One region of the Pseudomonas sp. MTM4 genome, then DNA from elsewhere that is predicted to be linked to it. Evidence: predicted binding sites of a transcription regulator. Region 1 holds the regulator's gene; each other region holds the start of a gene.
What was found. Region 1 encodes sigma-54, which starts transcription at its own class of promoters, with help from an activator protein. Its sites were predicted from a motif close to ANTGGCATNNANNTTGCTNT; they were not measured.

Region 1 (5,373 bases):
GGCGACGCCGACGAACTTGGCGGCTGCGCGGGCATGCAGGCCCAGCTTGTTGATGATGGTGATTTCGCACGAGGGCATGTGGGGTCCTAAGCCAGGTCGCGATGGCGTACCTGGACATTCTTCAAAGGTTCGCGCAGCGCCTGGCCGAGTCGCTCGGCCAGATAGACCGAACGGTGGTGCCCGCCAGTGCAGCCGATGGCGACCGTGACATAGGCGCGATTGCTGGCGGCAAAGCGCGGAAGCCATTTGCTCAAGTAGGCGAAGATGTCCTGAAACATCTCTTCGACATCCGCTTGTGTGGCGAGATAGTCGATGACGGGCTGGTCCAGCCCGGAAAAGTCGCGCAGATCGGCCTTCCAGTACGGATTCGGCAGGCAGCGCACATCGAACACGAGGTCGGCATCAACCGGCATTCCACGCTTGAATCCAAAGGACTCGAAGAGAAACGCCGTACCCGGTTCCGGCTTGTTCAGCAGGCGAAGCTTCAGCGTGTCACGCAATTGATAGAGGTTCAGATGCGTCGTGTCGACCTTGAGATCGGCGAGGTCGATGATGGGAGCCAGAAGCAGCTCCTCGTCACGGATAGCTTCGGCCAACGAACGATTCTGATTGGTCAGCGGGTGGCGCCGGCGGGTTTCCGAGAAGCGCTTGAGCAGTGTCTCGTCCGCCGCATCGAGGTACAGCACATCGCACTGGATATGCCGGGCACGGGCCTCTTCGAGCAACTCGGGAAAACGCTTCAACTGGCTGGGCAGGTTGCGCGCATCGATGGATACGGCGACCTGCGGCTGTATCAGCTCCGTATGCAGCAACGCCCGTTCCGCCAGTTCCGGCAGCAGTCCGGCGGGAAGGTTGTCGATACAGTAGAAGCCGTTGTCCTCGAGCACGTCGAGCGCGGTGCTCTTGCCAGACCCGGAGCGACCGCTGACGATGATCAGGCGCATGGCGGCGCGACGCCCGGCAGGATACGAGCGTGCTGGCATGAGCCTGGCTGCACGCTGTACTGTCGAGGTGGTTGGTGCAAGGTTAGGGACACGTCTCTTTCCTCACTCGTCGCAGGGCCAGCGAGATGGTTTCCGCTAGTGGCCGCTCTGAATATCAACGACGGTCTGATACAGATCCTGTCCCGTTCTGGCCTGGCGCAGACGCTCACGAACGTCCTCGCGATCGAGCATGCTAGCAATCTGGCGAAGCAGTTCGAGGTGTTCGTCAGTCGCCGCTTCCGGCACGAGCAGGACGAACAACAGATCGACCGGAGCGCCGTCGATGGCATCGAAGTCCACCGGATCATCCAGCCTCAACACCGCGCTGAGTGGCGAGGTGCAGCCGGGCATGCGGCAGTGCGGGATGGCGATCCCGTTGCCGAAGCCGGTCGAGCCTAGCTTTTCGCGGGCAACGAAGCTTTCGAAAATGGTTTGAGAATCCAGATCTGGAAGGTCTCGGCCAAGCACCTTGGCGATCTGTTCCAGTACGCGCTTCTTGCTGCCGCCCGGCACGTTCACGAGGGAACGTGCGGGGGTCAGGATGTTTTCTAGTCGGATCATGATGGGCTAGCGAGCTATTGCACCCTGGTTATGGTCGAGCTGTTTTTCTTTGTGCTTGATGAGCTGCCGATCGAGCTTGTCGGCAAGGAGATCGATTGCCGCGTACATGTCTTCATGCTCGGCATTGGCGACGACCTCGCGTCCGGCGACGTGCAGTGTGGCTTCGGCTTTTTGCTTGAGCTTTTCGACTTGGAGGATCACCTGAACGGCAATGATGCGATCGAAATGCCGTTCCAGTCGGCTGAATTTCTCTTCGACGTAGTTACGCAGGGCTTCTGTGATTTCCAGATGAAGTCCAGTGATGTTGGTTTGCATACTGCATCTCCTTTTTGCCACGTGCGATTGACGGGATGACCCGCCACCGGAAGAAATCGACCTGACATTTACATCAACCGCTTACGTTCGCTGGATGGTGCGATACCGAGTGATTCGCGGTACTTAGCGACGGTACGGCGTGCAACTTGAATCCCCTGTGCCTCCAGTAAACCAGCGATCTTGCTGTCGCTCAATGGCTTTTTCGGGTTTTCCGCAGCCACCAGTTTTTTGAGTATCGCCCGTATGGCGGTGGAAGAGCATTCGCCGCCCTCCGCCGTGCTGACATGGCTGGAGAAGAAGTACTTCAGCTCATAGATGCCGCGTGGCGTGTGCATGTACTTCTGCGTGGTGACTCGTGAGATCGTCGACTCATGCATGCCTACCGCCTCGGCGATGTCGTGCAGCACCAGCGGCTTCATCGCTTCATCGCCGTGCTCGAAGAAGCCGCGTTGATGTTCGACGATCTGCGTGGCGACCTTCATCAGCGTCTCGTTGCGGCTGAGCAGGCTCTTGATGAACCAGCGCGCCTCCTGAAGCTGGTTGCGCATGAAGGTGTTGTCGGCACTGGCATCGGCGCGTTTGACGAAGCCTGCGTACTGAGCGTTCACGCGCAGGCGGGGCATTGCCTCCTGGTTCAGTTCGACCAGCCAGCGGCCATTGTGCTTGCGCACGATCACGTCGGGCACGACATACTCCGGCTCGCTCGCTTCGATCTGCGAGCCGGGCCGTGGATTGAGCGTCTGGATCAGATCGATGACTTGGCGCAGCTCGTCTTCCTTGAGCTTCATGCGGCGCATCAGCAGGCTGTAGTCACGGCTGCCGAGGATATCCAGATGGTCGCTGACCAGCCGCACCGCCTCGCTTAACCACAGGGTTCGCTCCGGCAGTTGACGCAGTTGCAACAGCAGGCACTCGCGCAAGTCACGTGCCCCGATGCCAGCCGGTTCGAATTGCTGAATGCGGCGCAGCACCACCTCGATCTCGTCGAGTTCGATTTCCAGCTCTGGATCGAACGACTCGAGTACTTCCTCAAGGGTCTCGTCGAGGTAACCCTGTGGGTTGATGCAGTCGATCAATGTGGCTGCGATAAGGCGGTCTGTATCGCTCATCGGTGCGAGATTGAGCTGCCAGAGCAAGTGGCTCTGCAGGCTTTCACCGGCTGAGGTTCGAGTGGTGAAATCCCATTCGTCATCATCGCTGCTGGGCAGGCTGCTGGCGCTCGTCTGGTAGATGTCTTCCCAGGCGGTGTCCACCGGAAGCTCATCGGGAATGCGGTCACCCCAATCGCCTTCCTCGAGGTTCTCCACCGTGTTGATGGGTTCCTCGTAGTGATTGTCAGGCTCGCTCTGTTCGGTCGGCGTGCTTTCCGGCTTTTTCTCGATCGACTCGGCCATCGGATCGGAGTGATCGAAATCCTCTCCGTCCTCTTCACGCTCGAGCATGGGATTGGAATCCAACGCTTCCTGAATCTCCTGCTGGAGATCGAGCGTGGATAACTGGAGCAGTCGTATGGGTTGTTGCAGCTGCGGTGTCATCGTCAGCTGCTGGCCCATCTTCAGGACTAGCGATGGTTTCATGGCAGAGGACTTCGAACCTTGTTTGCCGGCGCAACCGCGCCTGTTCCGATTTCGCTGGCGCTGGCAGGCGCCAATGTAAGCAAATTATATGCCTGCCATCGAAGCTTTTGCCTAGTCCTGGGTGGCCGTCTCGGCGGAAAAAAATGACATCAGAGGCGGAATTCGTGCCCGAGGTAAACTTCCTTGACCAGCTGATTGGCCAAGATCGTCTCGGCGCCACCTTCGGCAATCAGTTGGCCATCGTTGACGATGTAGGCGGTTTCGCAGATGTCCAGTGTTTCGCGTACGTTGTGGTCGGTGATGAGTACGCCGATGCCTTTGGCCTTGAGATGGTGAATGATCTGTTTGATGTCGCCGACCGAAATAGGGTCGACGCCCGCAAAGGGCTCGTCTAGAAGAATGAACTTGGGCGCGGTGGCCAGGGCGCGGGCAATTTCGACGCGCCGCCGCTCGCCACCCGAGAGGCTCATGCCGAGGCTGTCGCGAATGTGGTGGATATGAAATTCCTGCAAGAGCCCTTCAAGCGCTTGCTGACGCCCGCTGCGATCGAGGTCCTTGCGGGTTTCCAGGATCGCCATGATGTTGTCGGTTACCGACAGTTTGCGGAAGATAGACGCTTCCTGCGGCAAGTAGCCGATGCCTGCGCGCGCGCGACCATGCATGGGCAGATGCGTGACGTCCTGTTCGTCGATCAGCACGCGGCCCTGATCGGCCTTCACCAGCCCGACGATCATATAGAAACAAGTGGTTTTCCCGGCGCCGTTCGGCCCCAGCAGACCAACGATCTGTCCGCTTCCAATGGACAGACTTACATCACGCACGACTTGGCGGCTTTTGTAACTCTTCGCCAGATGCTGGGCCTTGAGGGTCGCCATTACTCGGTCTGCTCCGCTGCCGGCTGATCTTTACTGCGCGGCTGAATCACCATGTCCACGCGCGGGCGCGGCGTGGTGACATCGGTATCGGTCGCACGGCCGGCATTGACGATCTGCCGCTGGGTGTCATAGACGATTTTTTCGCCTTCGAAGGTATTGCCTTCCTGAACGACTTTCGCCTGATCGATCAGGACGATGCGCTCGTTGGCTGCGAAATACTGGATGGTCAGGCCGTAAGCCTTGACGATCTCCTTGTCGACCGCAGGCTTCTGCTCATAGTAGGCGGGCTTGCCGATGGATGTGAATACCTCCACATCGCCATTTTCGTCCTGGGTGATCGTCACCGTATCGCCAGTGATCTTCATGGTGCCCTGGGTGATCACCACATCGCCGCGATATACGGCTACGCCCTGTCGATCATCAAGTTCCGCGGTATCCGCCTGGACGCGGATCGGCTGGTTGCGGTCTTCTGGAAGCGCATGTGCAGTCGTGCCAAGCAGAAAGATGCTCAAGCCGATCAGGAGGGGGAGGGTCTTAACGCAGCTCATGCTGGCCTCTTACATTGGATAGCAGGAGCATCCTGCCTTCATTCAGATACGCTTTCATGCCCGTGGCGGTAGTCACGCCGTTCGCGGCGACGATTCTAACGGGTTGGCGGGTCTCGGCATAATCCTTCTCGGGAAGCACCGTCATCCGGCTGGTGGTGACTATCGTCGGACGTCCCTCGGCGTCGTTGCGTTCGATCCTGACGTTATCGATCAGCTCGACTTCCTCGCCCTTCGGGCCGACTTCTCCACGCTCGCTGGTGATATGCCACGGCAACTCAGCGCCCCGATAGGAACGCAGATCGGGGCGGGTCAGCAGGCTGACATCGCTGGCCTTGACGTGCTCGACCTTCTCGGAGAACAGCACGTAGTTGCGCTTGCCATCCGGTTGATACTGCACGGTTCGTGAGTTGATGACGTAAAAGTCGATCGGCGATGTCTCGCCCTGTGTCACCGGAGCTTCCTGCATGAAGCTTTCGGGGCGAATGTTCCAGTAGCCGACAGCGATCAGTAACAG
Region 2 (5,373 bases), 690 kb from region 1:
TTTCAGGAAGGTATCGACAAAGGCTACGAGCAGGGGCTGGAGCAGGGCCGCGAAGCTGGCCACCGCGAAGGCTTCGAGCGCGGTATCGAGGATGGCAAGGCCATCGGTCGCGAGGAAGGCCGTGCCCAGGGCCGGAAGGCTTTTGACGAGGCGGCACGGCCGCTGGATCAGCTGATCGAAAGCGTCGAGCGTTTTCGCCACGATTTCGAGCAGGCGCGTCGCGAGCAGTTGCTGGAACTGGTGCAGAAGGTCTCCAAGCAGGTGATTCGTTGCGAGCTGACTCTCCATCCGACTCAGCTCTTGAGCCTGGCCGAGGAAGCCTTGGCGGCCATGCCCGGCGATCAGGAGGACGTGCGCATCCTGCTCAACCCCGAAGAGTGCACCCGGATCAAGGAACTGGCGCCCGAGCGGGCGGCGGCCTGGCGTCTGGTGCCAGATGAAAAGCTGGCGCTCGGCGAGTGCCGCGTAATTACTGCCGAATCCGAAGCCGACATCGGCTGCCAGCAGCGTCTGGATTCGTGCATGGATACGCTGGCCGAACACATCAAGGCAGAAGCCTGAAATGTCCCTGCGCGAGAGCTTCCGACTCGATGAGGCCCTGCGCTCGCTGGACACGGTGCAGTTGGCCAAGGTCAGCGGCCGGCTGGTGCGCGTCTCCGGCATGCTGTTGGAAAGCCTCGGTTGCCAGCGCATGACCGGCCAGCGCTGCTTCGTCGAACAGGGCGACGGCAGCATGCTCGAAGCGCAGGTGGTGGGCTTCAACCGTGACATCACCTACCTGATGCCGTTCAAGAAACCGGTTGGTCTGACCTCGGGTTCCCGAGTGTTTCCAGCGCCGGATGACGCGAAGCTGCACATTGATGAATCCTGGCTTGGCCGGGTGGTCAACGGCCTTGGCGAGCCGCTGGACGAGCTGGGCAAGCTCAGCGGGCGCGACCCGTTGCCTGCCGAGCTGCCGTCGGTCAATCCGCTCAAGCGCAAGCCGGTCAGCGAACCGCTGGATGTCGGCGTACGCGCGATCAATGCCACCCTGACCCTGGGCAAGGGTCAGCGTGTGGGCCTGTTTGCCGGCTCCGGCGTGGGCAAGAGCGTGCTGTTGGGGATGATCACGCGGCAAACCAAGGCCGATGTGGTGGTGGTCGGGCTGATCGGTGAACGCGGTCGTGAGGTGCAGGAGTTCCTGCTGCATTCGCTCGGCGAGGAAGGCCTGAAGAAAGCCGTGGTGGTGGTCGCGCCGGCCAACGAATCGCCACTGATGCGCCTCAAGGCTACCGAGCTGTGCCACAGCATCGCCGCCTATTTTCGTGACCAGGGCAACGATGTGTTGTTGCTGGTCGATTCACTGACCCGCTACGCCATGGCCCAGCGCGAAATCGCCTTGGCGCTGGGCGAGCCGCCGGCGACTAAGGGCTATCCACCGTCGGTATTCGGCATGCTGCCGGAACTGGTGGAAAGCGCCGGCAATGGCGCCAACGACAATGGCAGCCTCAGCGCCCTTTACACCGTACTCGCCGAGGGCGATGACCAGCAGGACCCGATCGTCGATTGCGCACGGGCGATTCTCGACGGGCACATCGTGCTTTCGCGGCGCCTGGCTGATGCCGGGCACTACCCGGCCATCGATGTCTGCGCTTCGGTCAGCCGCTGCATGAGTCAGGTCGGCCAGCCACCGCACCTGGGCGCGGCGCGCCAGCTTAAAGAGCTTTACAGCACCTACGAGAAGATCAAGGAGCTGATCCCGCTGGGCGGCTATACGCCCGGAGCGGACATCAAAACCGACCGCTCCGTGCAGCTCGCACCGACCATCGAGCGTTTTCTGCGCCAGGAAGTGGGCGAGGCGGCGGAGCTGGAAACCAGCCTTACTCTCCTGCAGAGCATCATCAGGAAGCCATGAAACAGCAGATCGAGACGCTCTCGCGCCTGGCCAGCCTGCGCAGCAACCGGGTCAAGCAGATGCTTGGACAGGTGCAGTACCAGCAGAACCTTTGTCAGCGCTATCGCAACAACATTACCGGTTTGAGCCGTCTGTGTGGCTTCAGTGTGCCGATGAGCACCCCGTTGCAGCGTGATAATCAGCAGCGTTACAAAGCCACGTTGTACAAGATGGTCGAACTGCAGCGCCGCGAACTGGCTGTAGCCGAACAGGCGCTGGCGCGCATCCAGCAGGAGCTAATGCAGGCCATGCGCAGCGAGAAGGTCATCGAGCATGTGATCGATGCCAAGATCCAGCAGTGGCAGCAGCTGTTGCTGGCTCAGGAGCAGAAGATTCAGGACGGCCTGGCGGCGCAGAGCTGGTGGCGGGGTCGGATTGCCTAGTGGTTGTTTGAAGTCGGGAGTCGGCTCGGCTCCGCCCCCTCACCCCGGAAGGGCGAGGGAGAGAGAAGGCCGCCGCGGCGATAATCAGCCCGCACGGCCAGCACCCTCTCCCCGCTTGCGGGGAGAGGGTTGGGGTGAGGGGCGATCCTACGCCAGTCGTTGTTTGTGGTGAGCAGCAAAGGACCCGCCTGTCAGCCGTGCGAAAAATTATTTAAGGTTTCCGCCCGAGCGGTCGCTTGTTAGGCAGTAACCACCGAGTTGGAATGAGAACATGGAAATCAGCCGGCATTTCAAGCCCGCCATTGCGAACCCCACCGAGACGACTCCTGCTCGTCCGGCCAGCGTCCGCCCCGCCGCGCAGTCCGCTGCCCGCCCGGCCGAGAGCCTGCCGCTCGAGCAGATGCATGAAGCCTTGCGCGCAATGCCCGAGATCGATCTGGACCGCGTTGCGGCGATCAAGCAGGCGCTGCAGCGCGGCGAGATATCCACAGACATCGGTCAGTTGGCGAGCAGCATGCTCAGCTATCACCGCGGCAACGACGCGTGACTCAACGGGACAAACTGCTCGCAGTCGTCGATGACGATCTGCGGCAGGACTGCGGCGACTACCTTGCCCTGCGCGAATTGATGCAGGAGCTCTACGGTCGTCTGCTGGAACGCGATGTGCCCGAAATCGATCGCATCAATTTGCAGATCACCCTTCGCGTCGAAGCCATTGCCGCCCGCGCCCAGCGCCGCAGCAAGGTGCTTGCAGCTTTCCGTTTGGACGCAACCGGGGCTGGTATGCGCCGCCTGCTGTCCAGCTGCTCGGGCGAGCGCGGCGTGTCGTTGCAGCAACACTGGCAGCAGGTCGGCGATCTCGCCGTGCAGTGCCAGCTGTTTAATGAGCACAACGGCAAGCTTCTTGCCATGCACCACGACATCCTGCAGCAACTGCTCGCTGGCAATCAGGATGCCCGCCTCTATACACCGCAGGCTTACTGAGCCGCTTCGCAGACTTTCTGTCCGCTGCTAGTCAATGACTTGCGTAGCGTTCCCGCCAAATCCGGCCATCGTGCCGAGCCGATTCCTCGCGCGGTGCGTCCCATGGCAAATGGGTCTTCAGCCCGCTAAATAAACCGCGCGTCCAAGTCGCCTTTATAGAGCGTCGTTCCGTCATCGCCACAGGAGGAAGCGGTGTTTCCCCGTTTCCTCGTCACGTCGCGTTGCGGAAGCCTTTTTTCTGCATGGCTGCCTCTCGAACGCCCGTAATGCGGCCTTTTCGACTTGGCACCCAATTTGCTCAACAGACATCAAGAGGGGATGGTGATGGCTATAGATTCTGATTACGTACAGCAGATGTCGACGCAGTTGGCGACCTACGAAGTTCAGTCTTCGCTGGATCGGCTGAACCGCAACGAATCAAACTACAAGGCCCAGCGCGATGCGCTGAGCTCGCTGCGTAGCTCGTTGACGACCTTCAAGTCGGCCATCACCAAGCTCAATAGCAGCACTTCGAGCATGCTGACCAATAAAGCGACCTTTAGCCAGGACGGTTATGCCAGCGCTACGGTTGGCACCACCGCGCAGGCTGGCAGTTACGACTTTTTCGTCAAGCAGTTAGCCAGCAAGGATCAGATCGCATTGCAGGGCCTGACTGACTCCAGCTTAGCGGGCGGCGGTACGCTCACCATCGGCCAGGGCGGTGTGGATTCGTTCGATGTCGATATGACCGGCATCACCACCCTTGACGGCCTCGCCAGCGCGATCAATGACGCGGTCGATAACAGCGGCGTTCGGGCCACCCTGGTACGCAGCGACGGCGCGGTCAATCTGGTCCTGACCACTGAGGAAACCGGAGCCGCACAGAGCATCAGCCTGAGCGCCTCAGGCAACTCGGCGGTCGAAGCCGCAATTGCCAGCCCGACTCGTCTGTCCACCGCAGCGGACGCCGAGGTATATCTCGGTCGGGATGCCTCGGGGATCAAGCTGACCAATGCCAGCAATACCTTCGAGAACGTCATCGAAGGCGTCAGCATGACCTTCACCAAGGCGCATGCCACCGGTGAATCACCGCTAACCCTTGATATCGCGCAAGACAAGGAAGGCACCCAGGCCAAGGCTCAGAGTTTCATCGATGCATTTAATACGCTGATGGGCAGCTTCGACTCGCTGACCGCCAGCGGCAGCGAAAGTGCGGCACGCGGCGTCCTGGCCGGCGATTCCAGCATCCGTTCCATCGAAAGCCGCCTCAATGGCCTGCTGCGTACCGATTTCGGTGGCACCAGTCTGATCAATTTCGGTATCAGCGCCGATCGCAACGGCAAGCTGACCATCGACGCCAAGCGCTTCGAAGCTGCCGTCGCCAACGATCCGGAAGGCTTCGAGGCGCTGTTCACCGGCAAGGACAACCTGCTCGAGAGCATCGACAAGACCGTCGCCAGCTATACCAGCAGCACCAACGGCATGCTGAAGAACCGTATGGACACGCTGGACATGAGCCTGCGCCGTATCGACGAGCAGTTCGAGAACCTCCAGCAGCAGTACGACACCCACTACAGCCGCTACCTCAAGCAATTCACTTCCATGATGCAGACCATGCAGAGCATGGAGCAGACCTTCGGATTGTTCGGATGAGCACCTACCTCCAAAACGACAGTTACGACAGCTACCGCTCGGTAGACCTCGAAGCCCGTGCGGCCTCCGCTTCGCCTTATGAGCTGGTGCTGGTGCTGATGGATGGCCTACTCGATGAGTTGGCCCGCGCTCGCGGACATATCGAGCACAAGCGTTATCAGCAGAAGGGCATTTCTCTGGAGAAGTGCATGAACATCCTCAACGGCCTCAACGGCGCGCTCGACGAAGAGGGTGGCGGCGAAGTGGTTCAGGGGCTGGCGCGACTCTACGAATACTGCATCTATCGTCTTTCCGATGTCAGCGTGTCGCTGTCGCTGGAAGGGCTGGATGAAGTCATCAACCTGCTCGGCATTCTGCGTGAAGGCTGGGAGGGTGTCAGTGCCGCTCGTAAGTGATAGCGCGCGCCTGATGGAGCTGCACGATCAGCTGCAGCAGGCGTTG
Region 3 (5,373 bases), 2.3 Mb from region 1:
AGACAGGATTGATGCTTGCTGTGCCGGGGTTTGGGTGCTAAATCTTCATCAGTTTGTTTACTGCAGTACGGCCAGCCCTAAAAGGCGCCGGCGGATGCGCCTCGTTCGTCCGGCAAAACACGGCTGCCACGTTTCCGCTTGGATCAGGAGTGCTACATGACCATCAGTTCACAGCTATCGGCAGATGGACAGGAGCTGACGATTACCATCCAGGGGCGCTTCGATTTCAATGCTCATCAAGCATTCCGCGATGCCTATCAGCGTGCTGATTGCACGCCCAAGCGCTACGTGATCGACCTCGCTGGCGCGACCTATCTCGACAGTTCGGCCCTCGGGATGTTGCTGCTGCTGCGCGATCACGCCGGCAGCGATAAGGCCGATATCCGCCTGATCAACTGCAACCCAGATGTGCGAAAGGTCCTTTCGGTATCCAATTTCGAACAACTGTTCGCGATAGCCTGATGCCTCGCCGGCTCTCCATACTCATCGCCGAGGATGGCGCGGCCGACCGCATGCTGCTGGCCGCCATCGTCGGTCGTCAGGGGCATCGTGTAACTACGGCGTCCAACGGTGCAGAAGCGGTCCGACTGTTCGAGAGCGAACGGCCACAACTGGTGCTGATGGACGCGCTGATGCCGGTGATGGACGGCTTCGAGGCCGCGCGGCAGATCAAACAGCTGGCCGGCAACGAGCTGGTGCCGATCATCTTTCTCACCTCGCTCACCGAGCACGAAGCGCTGGTGCGCTGCCTCGAAGCGGGGGGCGATGATTTTCTCGCCAAGCCCTACAACCCGGTCATCCTCGAAGCGAAGATCCAGGCCATGCATCGTCTGCGCAGGCTGCAGGCGACGGTGCTGGAGCAGCGTGATCTCATCGCGCGACGCAATCAGCAATTGCTCGACGAGCAACGCGCCGCCAAGGCGATCTTCGACAAGGTGGCGCATGCCGGTTGCCTGAGCGCACCCAACATCCGTTATCGACAGTCTCCGCGCGCGCTGTTCAATGGCGACCTGCTGCTTGCCGCGCATGCGCCTGCCGGCAGGATGTTCGTGCTGCTGGGAGACTTCACCGGCCATGGGCTGCCGGCCGCCATCGGTGCCATGCCGCTGGCCGAGACCTTTTACGGAATGACCGCCAAAGGCTATTCCAGCGGAGAGATCCTCTGCGAGCTCAACGCCAAGTTGAAGCTGATCCTGCCGGTGGAAATGTTCTGTTGTGCCGCCTTGCTGGATATCAACCTCAAGCAGGGCATGTTGCGCGTCTGGAACGGCGGGCTGCCGGATGGTTATCTGCTCAGGGCCGCGAAGGGCGAGCGGCTGCCGCTGCGCTCCAGGCATTTGCCGCTTGGCGTACTCGATGCGCTCCATTTCGATGACAGTCTCGAGACCTTGCCACTGGCGATCGGTGATCGCCTGCTGCTGATGTCCGATGGTGTGCTGGAGAGCACCAGTGCCGATGATGAATTGTTCGGCGAGCAGCGGCTGTTGGCGGTCATGGATGCCAACACCGAGCCCTCGACCTTGTTGGATGAAATTCAAGCCGCGCTGCATGATTTCCACGGTCAAATACTTGACGACCTGAGCCTCGTCGAAGTGAGCATGATCGAGGCGGAGGATGCCGTTGCGGCGCAATCGCCGGCTGTTTTCCCACTCGGCGCGCCAGAGTTGCGTGCGAGGGATTGGTCCGCCAGTTTCGAGCTGCGCCCCAGCAGCTTGCGCGAGTACAACCCACTGCCGATGACCATGCAGCTGCTGTTGCAGATAACACCCCTGCGCCACCGTGCCGGCGCGATTTACACGGTGCTGACCGAGCTTTATGCCAATGCGCTGGAGCATGGCGTGCTGCTGCTCGATTCCTCCATGAAGTGCGACGCCGACGGTTTTGCCAACTACTATCAGGAACGCCAGCGGCGACTGGGTGAGCTGACCGAAGGCTCAGTGTCCATCGAGCTGAGCGTCAAGTCCGAAGAGACCCGAGGCTATCTACGCATCGCGGTGCGCGACAGCGGACCGGGATTCGATGTGCAGCGGGCGCTGGACCAGCAGTACTGTGCCGGATGCCTGGGCGGGCGGGGGCTGCGGATGATTCGTCAGATGAGTGAACGCTTCTACTGGGAGCCGGACGGCAAGGTTCTGAATGTCGAGTTCCATTGGGCCGCTCATGCATAATTCGCTGCTTTCCAGCCAGGAGCCTATCGATGGTCGATCATCTCGACACTAGCGTGCTGGCGACCCTTCAAGAGGTGATGGAGGCGGAGTATCCGGTGCTACTGGATACCTTTCTGGTCGATTCGGAAGAGCGGCTGTGGTTGCTTCAGCAGGCCTGCCGCAGCGGTCAGGCGGAAAACCTGCGTCAGGCTGCCCACAGCTTCAAGGGCAGTTGCAGCAACATGGGCGCAGCGTTACTGGCGGATCTCTGTCGCCAGTTGGAAGAAGCGGCGCGGCTCGAACAGATCGACGAAGCCCCCCACTTGATCGAACGCATCGAGCGTGAATTTGCCATCGTACGGATTCTCTACCGAGCCGAACGCCAGCGCTACGGCGGGCTCGGCTGACTGGCGGGTGCATTGGCGTGTACCTTCGGTGGCCGGGCTACGGATACAGGCGTCTATAAAGCGTATGGCCTGGACTTTGCTTGAGTAAACGCAATGTCATCATCCTGAGCGGAAGACCCATGGCCGTTTCCCCCGATCTATTGCTCAACATCAAGGCTCCCACGGCTGTCGCAAAGGCAGCGGGCGCGTCCCCTCAGGCCGCCCGCCAGCCCAGTCGGGACGAGCCTTCCAGCTTCGCCAACGTCTACGCCAAGGAGCGCCAGCCCAAGCCGGTCGAACGTCAGGACTCTTCGGCAAAACCTGTCCGGGACAAGCCGGCTGGCGAAAAGCCGAGTCAGGAAACCGCCGAGGTTGGCGGCAGCGAAAAGCCGCCCGTGGCCGAAGCCGGCAATGAATTGCCTGCTGACGCCGAGATGGCCGATGACGCCCCGCAAGATGGCGAGGCCGAGCTCGATCCGTTGCTGTTGTTCGGCATGGGCGGGCAGGTGCCAGTCAGTGACGAATCGCTGGCCACGCAGCCGCCGACCGGCAGCGAGTTTCTGGCTGGGCTGGGGCTAACTCAGGCCGGCGTAGAGTCCGCTGAAGCAGAGGCCGAGCCGGCTATGGTGGGCACGCGCTCCCTGGATATCCAATCCGCTGCTCAGAAGAGTCCGTTCGCCAACGCCGTGATGCCGAATGAAGCCTCCGAGCAAACCCAGGAAACGCTCTCGGCGAGCCTGTTGGTGGGCGAGGAACTGACGGAAGAGTCCGACGAGCTCTCGCTGGAGGAAAGTTTCAGTGATCTGCTGGACAAGCTGGATGCCCCGAAGGAGAGCCGCACGAGCGCCACCGATATGGCGGCCAATCGGCTCAACCCGCTGACCCAGGCGATTGCACAGCAGACCCAGGCTCAGCAGGCGCAGCGGCTGACGATGGTGCCGGGCCAGCCGGTGCAGATGCAGCAGTCAGGCTGGAGCGAAGCGGTGGTCGACAGGGTGATGTGGTTGTCGAGTCAGAACCTCAAGTCCGCTGAGATTCAGCTCGATCCCGCCGAGTTGGGTCGTATGGAGATCCGTATCGACATGAACAAGGATCAGACTCAGACACAGGTCACGTTCCTCAGCCCTCACGCTGGCGTACGCGACGCATTGGAAGGGCAGATGCAGCGCCTGCGGGATATGTTCGCGCAGCAGGGCATGACCATGGATGTGAATGTTTCCGATCAGTCCAAGGGCTGGCAGGGCGACGGTAGCGAGTCGCGCAGCCGGAGCGTAGCCGGCGTATCGGCTACCGGGGATGAGGAAATCGTTGGCGGCACGCTTGAAGTCAGCACGAGCCGTTCCGGGGGCGATCGCGGTCTGGTGGATTACTACGCCTGAGTGCTTTGTGATTGACCTAGGGAGCCGGGCTCGCGCCCGGCCCAAGACGCTGCACACAAACGCCAGACCCGGAGGTCTGGCCTCCCACTAAAAAGTCCGTTGCCCTAGTCCTACGCCGACGCTGTTCGTCAGAGGCGCGCCCTTGCGGCGAACGCGGACTTCGCGCCAACTATTCGTCTACAAATCAGCGCGGGCTTGTTGCAGTCGTTTACGGCTCCGCGTCCCTGGCCGATACTGGCACAGCAGTTGCTCGTAGCGCTTCGTTGCGAGTGAAATCACCTTGTGATGACGGATATTTGGCATGGCTAAGAAACAGGGACCCCCAGACGTACCGAGCCCGGCGGCTACGAGCGGTGGCAAAGGCAAGCTCAAGCTGATTGTCCTGATCGTACTCGGCCTGCTGCTGGCGGTCGGATTGTCGATCGGCGGCACGTTCTACTTCATGAGTCGGGGCGATACTGAAGCACAGCCGGAAGCCGCTTCGGATACGCCGACTGCACCGCTGCGTCAGCCAGCGATCTACGAAGTGTTGGCGCCGGCATTCATCGTCAATTTTTCCAACACCGGTGGCCGGCAGCGTTACATGCAGGTTAGCGTGGCGCTGATGTCGCGTGATCAGGCGGCACTCGACGCGCTGAAGGAACACATGCCGCTGTTGCGCAATCAACTGGTCATGCTGTTTTCCAGTCAGGAGTTCGCCAGCCTGGCTACACCGGTCGGGCAGGAGATGCTTCGGCAGCAGGCCACAGCCAGCGTTCAGGAGCTGGCACAGAAGGAAATCGGCAAACTTGCCATCGAGCAAGTGCTGTTCACCAACTTCGTATTGCAATAGGGGTCGTTGTAGATGGCTGTTCAAGACCTGCTTTCGCAAGACGAGATCGATGCGCTCCTGCATGGAGTCGACGACGGTCTGGTCGATACCGAAAGCGATTCCGAACCGGGCAGCATCAAGAGTTACGACCTGACCAGCCAGGACCGCATCGTCCGCGGGCGCATGCCCACGCTGGAGATGGTCAACGAGCGTTTTGCCCGCTACACCCGCATCAGTATGTTCAACCTGCTGCGCCGCTCGGCCGATGTGTCGGTCGGTGGCGTGCAGGTAATGAAATTCGGCGAGTACGTGCATTCGCTGTACGTACCGACCAGCCTCAATCTAGTGAAGATCAAGCCGTTGCGCGGCACATCCCTGTTCATCCTCGACGCCAAGCTGGTGTTCAAGCTGGTGGACAACTTCTTCGGCGGCGACGGGCGCCACGCCAAGATCGAGGGGCGCGAATTCACGCCGACCGAGTTGCGCGTCGTGCGCATGGTGCTGGATCAGGCCTTCGTCGATCTGAAGGAAGCATGGCATGCGGTGCTCGACGTCAACTTCGAATACGTGCATTCGGAGGTGAACCCGGCGCTGGCCAACATCGTCAGCCCGAGCGAAGTGGTGGTGGTGTCGACCTTTCATATCGAGCT

Region 2: fliD (flagellar filament capping protein FliD) is a predicted target of sigma-54. The motif match lies at 3,582-3,601, and genes of this name have one in related genera.
Region 3: GYM54_RS07280 (flagellar hook-length control protein FliK) is a predicted target of sigma-54. The motif match lies at 2,618-2,637, and genes of this name have one in related genera.

What each region holds. Positions count from the first base shown of each region.
Region 1 is NZ_CP048411.1:3,910,042-3,915,414, forward strand. It holds gene GYM54_RS17950 (HPr family phosphocarrier protein) at 1-78, opposite strand, end outside; gene rapZ (RNase adapter RapZ) at 87-944, opposite strand; gene ptsN (PTS IIA-like nitrogen regulatory protein PtsN) at 1,080-1,544, opposite strand; gene hpf (ribosome hibernation-promoting factor, HPF/YfiA family) at 1,551-1,859, opposite strand; gene GYM54_RS17970 (RNA polymerase factor sigma-54) at 1,928-3,436, opposite strand; gene lptB (LPS export ABC transporter ATP-binding protein) at 3,586-4,311, opposite strand; gene lptA (lipopolysaccharide transport periplasmic protein LptA) at 4,311-4,859, opposite strand; gene lptC (LPS export ABC transporter periplasmic protein LptC) at 4,846-5,373, opposite strand, start outside.
Region 2 is NZ_CP048411.1:3,222,063-3,227,435, forward strand. It holds gene fliH (flagellar assembly protein FliH) at 1-561, shown strand, start outside; gene fliI (flagellar protein export ATPase FliI) at 563-1,894, shown strand; gene GYM54_RS14925 (flagellar FliJ family protein) at 1,891-2,316, shown strand; gene flgM (flagellar biosynthesis anti-sigma factor FlgM) at 2,588-2,863, shown strand; gene flgN (flagellar protein FlgN) at 2,860-3,300, shown strand; gene fliD (flagellar filament capping protein FliD) at 3,625-4,932, shown strand; gene fliS (flagellar export chaperone FliS) at 4,929-5,327, shown strand; gene GYM54_RS14950 (hypothetical protein) at 5,311-5,373, shown strand, end outside.
Region 3 is NZ_CP048411.1:1,607,845-1,613,217, reverse strand. It holds gene fliJ (flagellar export protein FliJ) at 1-12, shown strand, start outside; gene GYM54_RS07295 (STAS domain-containing protein) at 157-462, shown strand; gene GYM54_RS07290 (fused response regulator/phosphatase) at 462-2,168, shown strand; gene GYM54_RS07285 (Hpt domain-containing protein) at 2,198-2,554, shown strand; gene GYM54_RS07280 (flagellar hook-length control protein FliK) at 2,674-3,912, shown strand; gene fliL (flagellar basal body-associated protein FliL) at 4,214-4,744, shown strand; gene fliM (flagellar motor switch protein FliM) at 4,757-5,373, shown strand, end outside.